One region of the Bordetella sp. genome, then DNA from elsewhere that is predicted to be linked to it. Evidence: predicted binding sites of a transcription regulator. Region 1 holds the regulator's gene; each other region holds the start of a gene.
What was found. Region 1 encodes sigma-54, which starts transcription at its own class of promoters, with help from an activator protein. Its sites were predicted from a motif close to TGGCANGNAANCTGCTTT; they were not measured.
Positions count from the first base shown of each region.

Region 2: the regulator sigma-54 is predicted to act here: its motif matches at 2,017-2,034, upstream of hmpA (NO-inducible flavohemoprotein).
Region 3: the regulator sigma-54 is predicted to act here: its motif matches at 2,519-2,536, upstream of urtA (urea ABC transporter substrate-binding protein).
Region 4: the regulator sigma-54 is predicted to act here: its motif matches at 1,817-1,834, upstream of ACO1P8_RS12550 (circularly permuted type 2 ATP-grasp protein).

Region 1 covers NZ_JBMQQZ010000091.1:50,761-54,850, reverse strand. Annotated here, with positions in the region: gene ACO1P8_RS20050 (sigma-54 interaction domain-containing protein) at 1-268, shown strand, start outside; gene ACO1P8_RS20045 (PRC-barrel domain-containing protein) at 288-740, opposite strand; gene ACO1P8_RS20040 (RNA polymerase factor sigma-54) at 1,025-2,503, shown strand; gene ACO1P8_RS20035 (hypothetical protein) at 2,568-2,900, opposite strand; gene ACO1P8_RS20030 (hypothetical protein) at 3,066-3,434, shown strand; gene ACO1P8_RS20025 (phospholipase D-like domain-containing protein) at 3,498-4,090, opposite strand, start outside.
Region 2 covers NZ_JBMQQZ010000083.1:136,080-140,169, reverse strand. Annotated here, with positions in the region: gene ACO1P8_RS17990 (CerR family C-terminal domain-containing protein) at 1-675, shown strand, start outside; gene hmpA (NO-inducible flavohemoprotein) at 744-1,925, opposite strand; gene norR (nitric oxide reductase transcriptional regulator NorR) at 2,210-3,856, shown strand; gene phrB (deoxyribodipyrimidine photo-lyase) at 3,843-4,090, opposite strand, start outside.
Region 3 covers NZ_JBMQQZ010000092.1:34,167-38,256, reverse strand. Annotated here, with positions in the region: gene urtB (urea ABC transporter permease subunit UrtB) at 1-1,135, opposite strand, end outside; gene urtA (urea ABC transporter substrate-binding protein) at 1,154-2,407, opposite strand; gene ACO1P8_RS20350 (LysR family transcriptional regulator) at 2,886-3,815, shown strand; gene ACO1P8_RS20345 (helix-turn-helix domain-containing protein) at 3,917-4,090, shown strand, end outside.
Region 4 covers NZ_JBMQQZ010000064.1:57,520-61,609, forward strand. Annotated here, with positions in the region: gene ACO1P8_RS12540 (lytic transglycosylase domain-containing protein) at 1-1,030, opposite strand, end outside; gene ACO1P8_RS12545 (5-formyltetrahydrofolate cyclo-ligase) at 1,057-1,680, shown strand; gene ACO1P8_RS12550 (circularly permuted type 2 ATP-grasp protein) at 1,916-3,346, shown strand; gene ACO1P8_RS12555 (alpha-E domain-containing protein) at 3,349-4,090, shown strand, end outside.

The sequences.
Region 1 (4,090 bases):
TCGCGCCTACATTCTGGCCGATAACGTGGTCGAGATCGCCGCGCCGGCGCTGTCACGGCGACAGTCCAAGGCGCAGGTTGCCCATGGCACGTTGAAGATGTCCGTGGGAACCTCGCTGCTGCAGGCACAAAGGGAATTGATCCTGGCGACACTGGCTCATCACCAGGGCGACAAGCGCCTGACCGCCCGCACGCTGGGTATCAGCCTTAAGACGCTGTACAACCGGCTTGGCACCTACGACGGATCCGCGACCTCGCACTCCGGGTAATCCCGGACTCGCGGCAAAGTCACGACCAATACGGGGGCTGCCCATAGTACTCGTGGACCCCCGCAGCCCAGGCGGGGTCAGCCATGCGCGGCCAATTGTCCTTGTCGAAGCCGGCGGCGTTGCGCAGACGCTCCAGGTCGATATCCAGCAGAAAGCATTTGCGGTCGGTGTCCAGCGTCAACGCGCTCCACGGCACCGCGAACAGCTTGTCGCCGATCCCCATGACACCGCCTCGTGCCAGCACGGCATAAGCGATGCGGCCGCTGCCGACGTCGATCATGATGTCCTGCAAAACGCCCAACTTTTCGCCGGACAGGTTCAGGACGTCGTTCCCCTCCAGCGTGGCCGCCGCCATGACTTCCGGCCCGGGGCCGGCGCCGGATTTCTTTGCCGACCCGACGATCCGCGTCTCGGCCGGCGAGCCGGCGGCGGCAATGTGCCCGGGTTCGACGGTATCTCGGCCATGCTCCATATCGACCTCCTGGGAATGACGCCGCCGCCGCGATCCTGGAGGCGTCTGGCAGTTATTACATGAGCTGGTAAATCCGTCCGGCAAAGTCGGGGGCTTGGCGGCATCCAGCGATCCACCTATCCCTACGCCAGCATGCGGCGTGCCTTGAAAAGCCAATAAATACGCGGGCTTGCCAGGGGTCCGTCAGGTCGCACGGGGTCGACTGAAAATTGGCATGCACCTTGCTTATGTTTGTCTTGAATGGGATGGGCGTTTTCATCCCTGCAGTCAGACGGAGACAGCAATTGGCACATCAAGCCACGTACGAACTCAGGGCGCGTCAGCAGACCAGCCTGACGCCGCGGCTCCAGCAGTCGGTAAAACTGCTGCAGATGTCCGCGCTGGAATTTACCCGCGAAATCGAGCAAGCACTTGCGACAAACCCGTTCCTCGAGGAAGGCGAGGACGATAACGCACCGGCCGACTCCGGCGTGGCGAGCACGCCGGCCACGGATACGGCGCTCCACGAAAATTTGGCCGGCGCGTCCGATATGCAGAATCCCGCTCTGACGGAAGCTCCGCCGGAAGTCGTGGTCGAGCTACCCGAGCTGCCGGACATTCAATCGGAGTATTCCGGCGATTACCCCGCGGCCCGCGCTTCGGGCGATGGCGACAGCGACGTCGGCCAGTGGGCCCGCAGCACCGAAGACCTGCGCGACCGGCTATGCAGCGAACTGTGCAGCTACCGACTGGCGCCACGCGATCGCCTGATGGCCGAGTACATCATCGAGGGGCTGGACGAAGAAGGCTATCTGCGAACCGACCTGACCGAACTCGCCGGGGACGGGGTATTCGATCCCCCACCCGAGCCCGAGGAATGGGAGGTCGCCCTTAAGTTGGTTCAGCAGCTCGACACGCCCGGCCTGGGGGCACGCAACCTCGCGGAATGCCTGAAGCTGCAACTCGTCGCGATGGACGAGACAACGCCCGCGCGCGATCTGGCAATCCACATCGTCGAACACGAACTGGAACGCCTGGGCAAGCACGATTTTTCCGGCCTGGTCCGCGCGTGCCAATGCAGCGACGACGCGATGCGCGAAGCGTGCTCGCTGATACGACGCCTGGACCCTCGCCCCGGACTGCGTTATTCACAAGCCGATTCCAGCTATGTGGTGCCCGATGTCGTCGTACAGAAGTTCAACAACCAATGGATCGTCACACCCAACCGTGCGGCGATGCCCCGCGCACGCCTGCATCGGGCCTACGCCGATCTGTTCCGCAATGCACGCTATAGCGACCGTTCGCCGATGGCACAAGAGCTGCAGGAAGCACGCTGGCTGATCCGCAACGTCGAACAACGCTACAGCACCATACAGCGCGTGGCGGAAGCGATCGTTCTGCGCCAGCAAACGTTCTTCGAGTACGGAGAGATCGCCCTGCGTCCGTTGATGCTGCGCGAGATCGCCGATGAATTGGAAATCCACGAGTCCACCGTATCCCGCGCGACGAGCAATAAATACATGGCCACGCCACGCGGCATTTTCGAATTCAAGCACTTCTTCTCCCGCGAACTTTATACGGACACGGGGGGAAGCTGCTCGGCCGCCGCCGTGCGGGCGTTGATCAAGGAAATGATTGACGGCGAAGATGCATCCACGCCCCTATCCGATGTCGACCTTGCGCAACTGCTCGGCCAGCAAGGCGTGGTGGTGGCGCGTCGCACCGTATCGAAGTACCGTGGACAGCTGAAGTACCCGCCCGCCGACATGCGCCGGCAGTACTGACCGCGAAGGCATATCGAAAAGGGGCGCCGCGGCGCCCCTTCGTCATTCCGCGCGGCGAAGGTCCTTACCGCTTGCCCGTATCCGTATAAGGCGCGCCGCCGCCCTTCGTTGGCGAGACGTTGGTGTTCTTCATATCCGAGGGCATGCGCGGTTCCTTTTCCTTTCGCAGGTCGCTGCCGGAACTATCCCGCGTAACCGGCGCGGTGCCGGCAGGATGGCTCGCATACGGCGCGGGCGCAGGCGTGCCCGGCGGTACCTTGTCATTCCTTGGCGGCGTGGCGGTAGAGTCGTTCGGCGTGGTGGAAGGCGTGGTAGGTGCATTCTGCTGCGCCAACGCGGCACCGGACCCGCAAGCCGCGGCGAGAATCAACATGGAGGTGAGACGACTGAACTTCATTCCGATCTCCTTTCGTGTGACGAGTTGGGACTACGCACACAGCAAGGGCTATGCCTATCGACGCATGGTTGGGGAATATTGCGCTCGGGTACGCAGCTTGCTCGAAGAACCAGCCCGTCGAGGGCCAGGTCAATCGGCCTGTAGACGACAACGAGGAGTAGCGTCATGAGCATCATCAAACTTTCTCTGAGTGCCATCGCATTGAGTATCCCGGCGGTGACTTTCACCGCGCATGCTCAGACCCAGGCGCCGATGACCAACAAGGAAATCGATGCGCAGTATCGCGCCGACCAGAAGAAATGCGATGGCATGAAGGGCGACGAAAAAGACGTTTGCCAAAAAGAAGCCAAGGCCACGCGCGATAGCGCCAAGGCCGACGCGAAGCAAGCCAAGGAACAGGCCGAAGCGCGACACGATGCAACCAAGGAAAAGCGCGAAGCGGCATATGACGTCGCGAAGGCGAAATGCGACACCCTGTCCGGCAACGCCAAGGATGCCTGCATGGCCGATGCCAAAACGCGCTACGGAAAGTAGCCCCTCTGATTGCGAACCGGCCGGCACGCGCCGGCTGTTCCCGGTCCCGGGAGACGGGCCGTATCAGAGCCAGCGCTCGAACATCCGACCAAAGGACTCCATGAGTCTTTCCTTGATGCCCCGGTCCGACCAGTATTGGGCATCGATTCGCTGGCCCCGAGCTACATCCTCGTCAAACAAGGTTTCCATTTGCCGGGCGAAGCGCGGTCCGATCACGACGGCGTTCAACTCATAGTTCAGCGCGAAACTACGCCAGTCCATATTGCTCGAGCCTACGGTGGACCATACTCCGTCGATCACCGCGGTCTTCGCGTGCAGAAACGCGTCGCGACGCTCGTAGATCTTCACACCTGCTTCCAGCAACTCCGAGTAATGCGAGCGGCCGGCATGGAACACGAGAGAAGAATCGCTGAAGCCCGGCAGCACCAGCACCACGTCCACATTGCGCCTGGCCGCGTCCGCCAAGGCCTGGACGAAGGCAGGATCCGGCACGAAGTACGCCATGGTGATGTGTATCGATCGCTGCGCGCTTTGTATGGCCGACATGAAAGTCAGATACAGCGTATAGCCGTCGCGGTCTCCCGGGCGATTGGCGACGATGCGCACGAAAAGATCTCCCATCCCCTGATTTACCGGATAGAACTCTCTTGGGTCCA
Region 2 (4,090 bases), on a different contig from region 1:
GGCGAATCCGGCTTCGGCGGCGCCTCGACGCGGGACATCGCCGCGCATGCCGGCGTCAACGCCCCGGCGTTGCAGTACTACTTCGAAAGCAAGGAAGGGCTGTATCGCGCCTGCGCCGAACATATCGCCGATAGCGCGCGCGCCGCTTTCGAGCCGGCGCTGGAGCAGGCTCGCGCCGCCCTGGCCGATTGGTCGGACGCCGAAGCGCTGATCGGCGCTTTCATCCATATCCAGGATCTCATCGCCGATCGCATGTTCCGCGCGTCGTGCGGCCCGGACCAGCGGCTGTTCTTCGCGCGCGAGCAGGCCGGCCACGAACCGCCGATCGCCACCGACATCCTGCAGGAGCGCTTACGCAAGCCGCTGAACGACGTCTGCATGGCGCTGGTGGCGCGCATTGCCGGCACCGCGATCGACGACCCAAGGACCATGGTGCGCGTCTTCTCGCTGCACGGACAATTATTGATATTCCACACGGCCAAGCGGGGCGCGCTCTCGCTGCTGGGATGGCAGGAAATCGATTCCGCGCGCGCGGAACTGGTCAAGGAGACCGTACGCGAGCAGACCCGCACGCTGCTTCGGCTGTGGCATGCCGGCGCATCGGAGGACATGCGCGGCAAGGCCGCGGGCCGCACCCCACGGCCACCGCGCAAAGCCTTGTCGAAGAAACGCTGATCCGTGCTTCCCGTCCGCTGCCGCGGGCCATCCGGATGACCCGCGCGTCGGCGCTGGCGCGCCGCGTTCTACAGCGCGCCGGCCGGACCGAAGAATTCGTAGCGGCTTTGCGATTCCGGCACCCCCAGCGCCGCCAGCGTTTTCTTCATGAAGGACATGAAAGGCCGGGGACCGACGAAGTAGGCGTCCAGGTCGGCGGGGAAGGGTAGCCACTGGCGCAGCTGTTCCGCATGGGCCCGGCCCACGGCATCGGGCTGGCGTGCCGCGCCCTCGGCATCTTCGTAGCAAACGTAATGACGCAGCCGCGGATAGCGCGCGGCCAGCTGATCGACGTAGTCGCCAAAGGCATGGACGTCCCCGTTGCGCGCGTAATGGATGAAGTGCACGGGCCGCTCGCCTTCGCGCAAGGCATCTTCCAGCATGGCGAGCACGGGTGTCACACCCACGCCGGCGCTGATCAGCGCCAGCGGCCGGTCGCCTTCGCGCAGCACGAAGTCCCCCGCGGGCGGAAATACGTCCAGGGTATCGCCTTCTCGGATCCGGTCGTGCAGGAAGTTCGAGGCGACGCCGCCCGGCTCCCGCTTGACGCTGATGCGGTACTGGCTGCCGTCGGGCGCGCGCGACAGCGAGTAATTGCGGCGGATCTCCTGGCCGTCGACGTTCAGCCGCAAGCCCAGATACTGGCCCGGACGATAGGCGAGCAGGGCGCTGCCATCGGCCGGGCGCAGATAGAAAGACGTGATTTCGGCGCTCTCGGCGGCCTTGCGGGTCACGATGAAGGGCCGCGCGCCCCGCCAGCCTCCCGCTTCCTGTTCGCGTGCGTCATACGCGGCCGCCTCGGCCTGGATCAGCATGTCGGCCAGTTGCCGATAGGCGGCGGCCCAGGCGGCGATGACTTCGTCGGTGGCGACGTCCGCGCCCAATACTTCGCGGATGGCCCGCAGCAGGCATGTCCCAACGATGGGATAGTGCTCGGGCAAAACCTGCAAGGACACGTGCTTGTTGACGATCTGCGTCGCCAGCGGCGCCAGGGCCTGGAGGCGATCGATATTGCGCGCGTACATCAGCACGCCATTGGCCAGGGCTCGCGGCTGCGCGCCGCTGGCCTGGTGCGCCTGATTGAATAGCGGCCGTACCTCCGGATATTCGTCCAGCATGATCTTGTAGAAGTGCGTGGTCAGCGCCTCGCCGCCCGTTTCGAGCAGGGGCACGGTGGCGCGGATAATGGCGAGCTGGTTCGAATCGAGCATGGCAGTGAAACTCCTTTATTTGGCCCCTCGTTTCATGGCTTCCACGAAGGTGCGGGGACGGCGGCTCGCGGGTCGCGAGTCTGTTTTATGCAATGCAACATCCATGCCAATGCGGCCCGCCCCGGCGCCCTCTCGTCCAGTCAGGAATAAGCATTAAATAAAGGAGTTTTATAGACTCTATAAAGATAGATACGAGTCATATGAACCCGGAATTTCCGGGAGATGCGTTATGCTGGCGGCACCGGTCTTCACCTTGACCGGCTTATTTCCGCCCCAGCGTCCCCATGCCCGCCCGCACCCAACATCCCCTGCTTGGCGCCATCATTCCCCTGGTGGCCGATCTGGCGCGAGAGCTCGTGCCGGCAGAGCGCTATCGCCGGCTGCTGGACGCGCTGCGCGCTTTGCTGCCGTGCGATGCGATCGGCCTGCTGCGTCTGGAGGGCGACGCCCTGATCCCCCTGGCGATGGAGGGCCTTAGTCCCGACGCGATGGGCCGCCGGTTCCGGCTGGACCAGCATCCCCGCCTGCGTGCCTTGCTGGCGGCGGACGGCGCCATGCGTTTTCCGCCGGATAGCGGCCTTCCGGATCCGTACGATGGACTGGTGGCGGAGGGCGGCGAGCTGCACGTACACGATTGCATGGGATGCGTCATCACGGTCGGCCAGCGCAAGTGGGGCCTGCTGACCCTGGACGCATTGCAGGCAGGGCGGTTTTCCGCGGAAGACCTCGGTGTGCTGGACGTCTTCGCCGGCCTGGCCGCCGCGACCGTCACCGTGGCGGCCCGTATCGAGCAACTGGCCGTCACCGCCGAGGACGAACGGCGGCGGGCGGAAAGCTACCGCCTGGCGGCCGCCGAGCCATCGCGTCGCCTGACCGGCCAGAGCAGCGCCTTTCGCCGCTTGATGAAGGACGTCGAAATGGTCGCCGCCAGCGAGCTTACGGTGCTGATCACCGGCGAGACCGGGGTGGGCAAGGAATTGATCGCGCAGGCGTTGCACGCGGGCTCGCCCAGGGCGGGCAAACCGATGATCAGCGTCAATTGCGCCGCCTTGCCGGACAACCTCATCGAAAGCGAACTCTTCGGCCATGTCCGCGGCGCATTCTCGGGCGCCGTCCAGGACCGGCGCGGCAAGTTCGAGCTGGCGCACGGCGGCACGCTGTTCCTGGACGAGGTGGGAGAACTGCCGCTCAGTGCGCAAGCCAAGCTGCTGCGCGTGTTGCAGAGCGGCCAGTTGCAGCGCGTCGGTTCCGATCGCGAGCATCAGGTCGATGTGCGGCTGATTGCCGCCACCAACCGCGACCTGGCCGAGGAAGTGCGTGCCCGCCGCATGCGCGCGGATTTCTATCATCGGCTCAGCGTCTACCCGCTGCGCGTGCCGCCGCTGCGCGAGCGCGGCCGCGACGTACTGCTGCTGGCCGGGGCCTTCCTGGAAGAGAACCGTGCCCGCCTGGGGTTGGGCGCGGTGCGCCTGCAGCCTGAAACGCACGCCGTCCTGCAGCATTATGGCTGGCCGGGCAATGTGCGCGAACTGGAACACGTGATCAGCCGCGGCGTGTTGAAGGCGCTGGGCCGGCATGCGGAACGGCCGCGCATCCTGACCGTTACGCCGGACGATATGGATATCGAGCAGCCTGATGCGCCGCGGGCAGGCTTGCCTGCGGCCCTCTCCGCCACGCTCGGGACTTCGCTGCCCGCCGTCCTGGCGCGTCAGGCCCCCGGCGCCCTGCCATTGCAGCAGACCTTGCAAGCCGTGGAGCAAGCCACGATCGAGTCCTGCCTGGCCCGCCACGGCAACAACTGGAGCGCCGCCGCCCGCGAACTGGGCGTGGACCGCGCCAACCTGCGCCGGCGCGCCGCGCGCCTGGGTATTCCGGTGCAGGGCAAGCCGGGACGGCCGCGCCGGACCAAGCCGTCATTCACCGCGTCGTAACGCCGCGCGACACGCCGGCATAGGCCTCGATCGCCCGCAGGCGGCTTTCGCGCAGGTCGACGATACGGGTCGGATAGCCGCAAGCCTGGCGCTGCGCATCGGGCGGCGCGTGTATGGAGCGGTTATCCAGCTCCGCCAGTTCGGGCACCCAACGACGCAGGAAGCGTCCGTCCGGATCGAACTTGGCCGACTGCGTTTCCGGATTGAATACGCGAAAGTAGGGCACGGCATCGG
Region 3 (4,090 bases), on a different contig from region 1:
CGCCGCCGCTCATCCAGCCGGGATTGCTGACCTCGACGTTCTGGGCGCCGAACAGCGAACGCACCAGCTGCATCAGGATCAGGCTGATGCCCCAGGTCGCCAGCAGCGTTTCCAGGGGGCGGCCATATAGCCAGCGGATGACGGTGCGTTCCAGCGCCATGCCCACCAACGCCGTCACGACAAAGGCGACGGGCAGGGCGGCGATCACGTACCAGTCCATCCAGGCGGGCGCCCAGGCGCGGAAGGCGCCCTGCACGGCAAACGTGGCGTAGGCGCCGATCATCAGCAGTTCGCCGTGGGCCATGTTGATCACGCCCATCAGGCCGAAGGTAATGGCCAGGCCCAGCGCGGCCAGCAACAGCACGCTGCCCAGGCTGATGCCGTAGAAAAGATTGCCGGCCCATTCGATGGCGGCAAGGTGGCGGTCGATGGCGCGCAGGGCGGCCGCGGCCGCGTCGCGCACGCCGGCGTCCGGTTCTGCGTAGTTGCCCTGCGCGTCGCGTCCGGTCATCGCGGTCAGGACCGGAATGAAACCGGTGTTCAGGCTGCGTCCCAGGATCTCGACGGCATGGCGGCGCACGTTGGCGTCCGGACTTTTCAATTCGAGATTTGCCTGCGCGATTTCCAGCGCGCTGCGCACCTGCGGGTCCTTTTCTTTGTCCAGCGCTGCCACGATCAGCGGCAGGACGGCGGCCTGCGACGTTTGCTGCAGGCGCTGGGCGGCAGCCAGGCGCTGCGCGGGGTCGGCGGCGTGCAGGCGCGATTCCGCCAGCGCCCCCTCGATCGCGCGGCGCAGGCGGTTATTGATCATGACGGAGCCCGCATCCGCCGGCATGGGCTGGCTCTGGCCGGTGGCCGGGTCGAGCGCGCTCTTGCCGGTGTCGATCAGCACGCGGCCGTCGGTGGTGGCGTAGAGCCGGTCCGAGCCCATCGCCGCCAGGACATCGGCGGCGGCGGGGTCGGTGGACTGGCCCAGTTGGCGGATCGCCTGAAGCTTGGCGTCGGTGTCGTCGCCGGCCAGCGGCGCGAGCAGCGAGGCATCGAGCCCCGCGCCCAGCGCCGCCGCCATGGGCATGGCCAGCAGGCATGCGGCCAGCAGGCGGCGAAGAATGGTTGCGATGAGCGCGATGCGCATGGCGATGCGGTTCCTTCCTTACAGGTTTTGCTTGCCTTCGTTGCCGGGGATGTAGGGGCTCCACGGTTGCGCGCGGATCGGTCCCTTGCTTTTCCAGACCACGTTGAACTGGCCGTCGGCGCGGATCTCGCCGATGTACACGGGCTTGTGCAGGTGATGGTTGGTCTTGTCCATCTCGATGGTGTAGCCGTCCGGCGCGTTGAACTTCTGGCCGCCCACGGCCGCGATGACCTTATCCACATTGGTGGTCTTGGCCTGTTCGACGGCCTGCTTCCACATATGGATGCCGATGTAGGTGGCTTCCATCGGGTCGTTGGTGACGACCGTATCGGCATTGGGCAGGTTCTTCGCCTTGGCGTAGGCCTTCCACTTCTTGATGAACTCGGCGTTGACGGGATTCTTGATGGATTCGAAGTAGTTCCAGGCGGCCAGGTGGCCGACCAGCGGCTTGGTATCGACGCCGCGCAGTTCCTCTTCGCCGACCGAGAACGCCACCACCGGTACGTCGGTCGCCTTCAGCCCCGCATTGCCCAATTCCTTATAGAAAGGCACGTTCGAATCGCCGTTGATCGTGGAGATCACCGCGGTCTTGCCACCGGTGGCGAACTTCTTGATATTGGCAACGATGGTCTGGTAGTCCGAGTGGCCGAAGGGCGTGTAGACCTCCTGGATATCGTCGTCCTTGACGCCCTTGGAATGCAGGAAGGCACGCAGGATCTTGTTGGTGGTGCGCGGATACACGTAGTCGGTACCGAGCAGCACGAAGCGCTTGGCGCCGCCGCCGTCTTCGCTCATCAGGTATTCCACCGCGGGAATGGCCTGCTGGTTGGGCGCCGCGCCGGTGTAGAAAACATTGTGTTCGAGCTCTTCGCCTTCGTACTGGACGGGATAGAACAGCAGGCCGTTCAGCTCCTTGAAGACCGGCAGGACGGACTTGCGCGATACGGAAGTCCAGCAGCCGAACACCACGGCGACTTTTTCCTGCGACAGCAGCTGGCGCGCCTTTTCGGCGAAGAGCGGCCAGTTCGAGGCGGGGTCGACCACGACGGGCTCGAGCTTCTTGCCCATGACGCCGCCGGCCGCGTTGATCTCTTCGATCGTCATCAGGGCGACGTCTTTCAGCGAGGTCTCCGAAATCGCCATCGTGCCGGACAGCGAATGGAGGATGCCGACCTTGATGGTGTCTTCGGCGGCCAGGGCCTCCGGCAGCCATCCCGTCATTGCCATCACACTGGCGGCCGTCAATTGTTTGAGTACGTGTCTGCGGTTCATGTTGTCGGGATCCTTAACGATGAGCCGGCTGGTGCCGGCGGGAATGCATGGCAAGGCTTCGTGCAGCGGCCACGTGCGCATCGGAGCGATGACGCAGGGGCATCCTTCCCAAAAGCAAAACCTGTGCCAATTTGTGATCGCGGGTACCGGATCTCTGCCGTTGGCGAACGCGGCGTGGCCGTCATCGACCGGTCCGCGGCGCGCGGTCCTCGTGGGCGGTGCAGCCGGAGGGGCGGCACCATGTCGAAGCGGCCTTGGTGCTGAAAGGCACGCTGATGGTGCGTATGTGCCTTGACTTGGTGCGTATCGCCCATAAGGGGGGTACCCGAGACGGCCCCCGGGGCGTGCAAAGAGCCGGGGTGGTGCAATACAGTTCTGGGGCAAGCCAAACAGGGGCATCCCGCCAGCCAGCTGGCTCGCTAGGGGAATGCCACAAACCGGGACCGACCGCCTTTCCGGGCGGTGTTAGGAGAAACCGATGCCCTACGCCTATGACCTGAAGGACCTGCGCCTCTTCAAGGCCGTGGCCAAGGCCCGCAATCTGGCAGCGGGCGCGGCGACGCTGAATATGACGGCGTCATTGGCCAGCTATCGCTTGAAAAGCCTCGAATACACCGCGGGCTGCCCTTTGTTCGTGCGGGGCCCGCGCGGAATGACCCTGACGCCGGCCGGCGAGGCCATGGCAAAACATGTGGACGTGCTGTTCACGGACCTGCATGCCATGCACGAAGAAGTGGGCACGCATGCCCAGGAGTTGCACGGCAAGGTAAGGCTGCTGGCCAATAGCAGCGCCCTGCATGGTTTCATCATCCCCAGCGTGGCGCGATTCCTCGCGGCCAATTCGCGCGTCGATGTCGAGATCCAGGAGATGGCGAGCGAAGACATCGCAGGCTATATCCGCGAAGGCGAAGCCGATATCGGCGTATTCGCGGGGCAGGTCGACGACCCGGACCTGGTATGCGAGCTCTATGCCATGGATAGGCTGGTATGCGTCACGCCGCCGGCCCATCCGCTGGTGCAGCGTTCGCGGGCGAGCCTGAAGGATATCCTGGACAACGATTTCGTTTGCCGCGACATCGCCAGCAGCAATACGCAATTCCTGTTGGAGCGTGCGGCCGAAATCGGCAAGCCGGTGAAGGCGCGCGTGTATGCGCATGACTTCGCGGCGGTGATGCATTTGGTGTCGGCCGGCGTGGGCGTGGCCCTGGTGCCGATGAGCGTGGCGGAACCTGCCTTGCGCGATGGGCGCGTCGGCGCGGTAAGCCTGCTCGATCATTGGGCGTTTCGCGAGCTGCACCTTGTCATGAAGCGCGTGCCGGCGCAGGCCGAGCTGGTTCACCAGTTCGCCACGATATTGATGCACGATCCGCTGGTGGTGACGACGCGCTCGTCCACGCATTGGGCCTGAAGCCGTCCGCCGCGGACGATCCAGCTATGGGTGAATAGACAGACTGGCGTTCTAAACAAACATAAAATTGTGTTTTTTTGGCAATTTACTAAAATGTAAATATGCCAAAGCGATCTGCCGCCCTCAATTCCATGCCGCCCGGCGTGCTGGCGGACCTGCGCTTGCTCGGAGAGAATCTCGCTATAGCCCGCAAACGCCGTCGCGAGCCATTAAAGTCCTGGGCCCAGCGCATCGGCGTTTCCGAGCCTACGCTGATGCGCATGGAGAAGGGCGAT
Region 4 (4,090 bases), on a different contig from region 1:
GCTGCGCCCGCACCCACGCCAGGTCCTGGCGCGGCAACGCGCGCGCCCATTCCCGCCGGACATAGGCATCGGCCACGTCCAGGTTGCCGCGCGCCAGGCGCGCCAGCGCGATGGTTACCAGTTCCGTCGCCGCCCGCGTGCGCGGCGGCTTGGACTGGCGCACCAGCCACTTCATCGGGTCCTTGATCATGGCGTCGTAGGCTTTCTGTTCGGGGGGCTCGAACAGATAACCCGCGTACTTGCGCGCGTCGGCCAGCTTGTTGTCCTCGATCGCATCGCGCAGCTGCGGCTGCAGGTCGTTCCAGCCCAGGATGTGGTTGGCGACCAGGTCGTCATACAGAGACCAGCACCATACCCCGGGGGCGAAGGCGCGCATCGCTTCGGCGCCGCCGACTTTCCTGCCGGTCATGTAGCGGGCTTCCAGCGTGGCGCACTCGGTTTGCGCATTGCCGTTCTTGATGGGCGCGAGCTTGTTGACGGTGTCGTAGTCGCCCGAGCGCGCCGCCGCCAGCAGCCAGTCGGCCCGCAGCCTATCGGCCAGGTAGGCGTCCGGACTGCGTTCGATGAAGCGCCGCAGCTGGTCCACCGGCCATTGCCCGCGCGGCATGTTCCAGACCTGGTAGCGCAGCAGCCAGTACTCGGGATACATGCCGAGGATATCGTCGCGCGCCTGCGGCACGATGACGGCCAGGGCCGACCACTGCTTGCGCAGCATGGCGTCGCGCGCGCTCATGACCGCCTGGCGCGCCGGGGTCGGCGGCTGATTGCTCGATAGCGACACGTCCTCGGGGCGCTCGCTGGCGGAGGGGTCGTCGGCCAGAGAGGTAAGCGGAGCGTCCGTCGCGGCCGGAGCGGCGGGCGTACCGGCCGCCGCCGCGATCACCGCCGAATCCTGGCCGGGGCGCTGCTGCGCATCCACCGGTGCACAGGCGGACGTCAGCAGCGCCAACAGCGGCAATGCGCGACGCAACAAGCGCCCGCCATCGCCCCCGGGCGATTTCTGATAACGTCCCGATTCCCCCCTACGCATCAGTTCTCCTTAACGCCTGGACCCGAATGACCACCAAAAACACGTTGAAGGATAACGCAGTACCGCTGCGCAAGCGATTGCGGGAGGCGCGCGCATCGCTGAACGAGGCGCAGCGTCAACGCGGCGGCCTGCTCATGCGTGGCCGGCTGTTCACCTGGGTGGCGCTGGCGCGCGAAGCAGCGCGCAACGCCGGCCGCCCGGGACCTTCCGTCATCGCCGCCTACTGGCCGCTGCAGGACGAGCCGGATCTGCGGCCTTTGCTCACACAATGGGCGGAAGCGGGCATCACCGTGGCCCTGCCCGCCGTGCAGGGTGCCGGCCAGCCCCTGGAATTCCGCCCCTGGATGCCGGATGCGCCCATGCAGGAAGGGGCTTACGGCATCCAGGAACCGTTGCCCGGCGCCACCGTCATCCCCGATCTGATCCTGGTACCCACGCTGGGGTACAGCGGGCAGGCCGACCGGGTCGGCTACGGCGGCGGGTACTACGACCGCACGCTGTCGGCGCTGAAGACGGCGGGACATGCATTCACGACGATCGGCATCGCCTGGACGGTCGGACGACTGGAGGATACTCACATACCCGAGGCCCACGATGTCCGGCTGGATGCCGTCCTGACACCCGATGGCTGGGTGCCCAAGGCCCCCTGACCGACGGAGACATACCCACGCCGCGTCCGCCACCTCGCCGGGCGCCGCACCATCACGGTGCGCTGCCCGGCGCCGGCGGAACGCCGGCAACGCACCAGGTCGGCGCCCCATGCGCTTTCCCCCATAACCGCAAAATTGGCACAAGTGTTGCTTCCATTGCGGTGTAACAAGCGATGCCGGCCATCGCCTCAGGCAAAGGGCGAGACCGGCCGCCCCTGACAGGAGGAGCGCAACCATGGACCAACCGTCCGGCACCATCCGCGCCTACGACGAGATGTACGACAGCGCGGGCGAAGTGCGTCCGCATTACAGCGCCCTCGGGCAATGGCTCGCGACCCAGACCGACGAGGTCATGGCCGCCCGACGCCTGGAAGCCGATTTCAATTTCCGCCGGGTGGGCATCACGTTTTCCGTGGCCGGCGACGAAGCCGGCACCGAGCGCCTGATCCCCTTCGACCTGATTCCGCGCATTATCCCGGCCGCCGAATGGCGCCATCTGGACGCGGGACTGAAGCAGCGCGTGCGCGCGCTGAACATGTTCATTCACGACATCTATCATGGCCACGACATCGTGCGCGCCGGCATCGTGCCGGCCGAACAGGTCTTCCTGAACGCGCAATACCGCCCGGAGATGCAGGACGTCGATGTCGCCGAAAACATCTACTGCCATATTGCCGGCGTGGACGTGGTGCGCGCCGGCGCCGGCGATTTCTACGTCCTGGAGGACAATCTGCGCGTCCCGTCCGGCGTGTCCTACATGCTGGAAAACCGCAAGGTGTCCATGCGGCTGCTGCCCGATGCCTTCAGCCGCCTGAAGGTGGGACCGGTGGCGCACTATCCGGACCTGCTGCTGGACAACCTGCGGGAAGTCGCGCCGCGCGGCAACGACGATCCCACCGTGGTCGTGCTGACGCCCGGCATGTACAACTCCGCGTACTTCGAACATGCTTTCCTGGCGCAGCAGATGGGCGTCGAGCTCGTCGAGGGCCGCGACCTGTTCGTCGACCACAATACCGTCTATATGCGCACGACGCGCGGTCCGCGCCGCGTGGATGTCATCTACCGCCGCGTCGACGATGATTTCATGGATCCGCTCTCGTTCCGCGCCGATTCCGCGCTGGGCGTGCCGGGGCTGATGTCGGTCTATCGCGCCGGCCGCATCACGCTGGCCAACGCCGTCGGCACGGGCATCGCCGACGACAAATCGACCTACCTGTACGTCCCGGACATGATCCGCTTCTACCTGGGCGAGGAACCGCTGCTGCAGAACGTGCCCACCTGGCGTTGCGCGCGGTCCGACGAGCTGTCCCATGTGCTGGCCAATATGCATGAACTGGTGGTCAAGGAGGTGCATGGGGCGGGCGGCTACGGCATGCTGGTGGGGCCGGCGTCCACGCGCGCCCAGGTCGATGCCTTCCGCGAACGCGTGCGGGCCAATCCCGCGGCCTACATCGCGCAGCCCACGCTGGCTTTGTCGACCGTGCCTACCTACGTCGAAAGCGGCATCGCGCCGCGCCACGTCGATCTGCGACCCTACGTGCTGTGCGGCAAGGAAATCCATACCGTGCCGGGCGGCTTGTGCCGCGTCGCGCTGACCGAGGGCTCGCTGGTGGTCAACAGCAGCCAGGGCGGCGGGACCAAGGACACCTGGGTGCTGGAGGAATGACCATGCTGAGCCGCACTGCCGACAATCTGTTCTGGATGTGCCGTTACATGGAGCGCGCGGAGAACATGGCCCGCATGCTGGATGTGAGCATGCAAATGTCGCTGCTGCCGCAGGACCCCGCGACACGCGAACGGTCCTGGCAGGCGCTGATGCGCATCTCCGAACTGCAAACCCTGTTCGACCAGCGCTATCCCGAGGGCAGCGCGCGCGACGTGCTGCGCTTCATGATGCGCGAGCCGGACAACCCGTCCTCCATCTACGCCTGCCTGCACGCCGCCCGCGAGAACGCCCGCGCGGTGCGCGGCAGCCTGACGACCGAACTCTGGGAGACCTACAACACCACCTGGCTGGAGCTGCTGCGCCACCTGCGCTCGGAGCTTCCCGAACGCAACCCGGGGGAGTTCTTCGAATGGGTCAAGTTCCGTTCGCATGTGGCGCGCGGCGTGACGCTGGGCACCATGCTGGAGGACGAGGCCCTGTATTTCATGCGCCTGGGCATGCACCTGGAGCGCGCCGACAATACCGCGCGCATGCTGGACGTCAAATTCCACGAATCCGACGATGGCGAAGCGGGCCGCACCGGGGCCCAGCGCGGCATGGCGGTGCGCGAGGAGTTCTACCGGTGGGCCGCGATCCTGGGTTCGGTCTCCGGACTGGAGGTCTATCGCAAGGTGTACCGCGACGTGGTCACGCCGGATCGCGTGGCCGAACTGCTGATCCTGCACGGCGATATGCCGCGCTCGC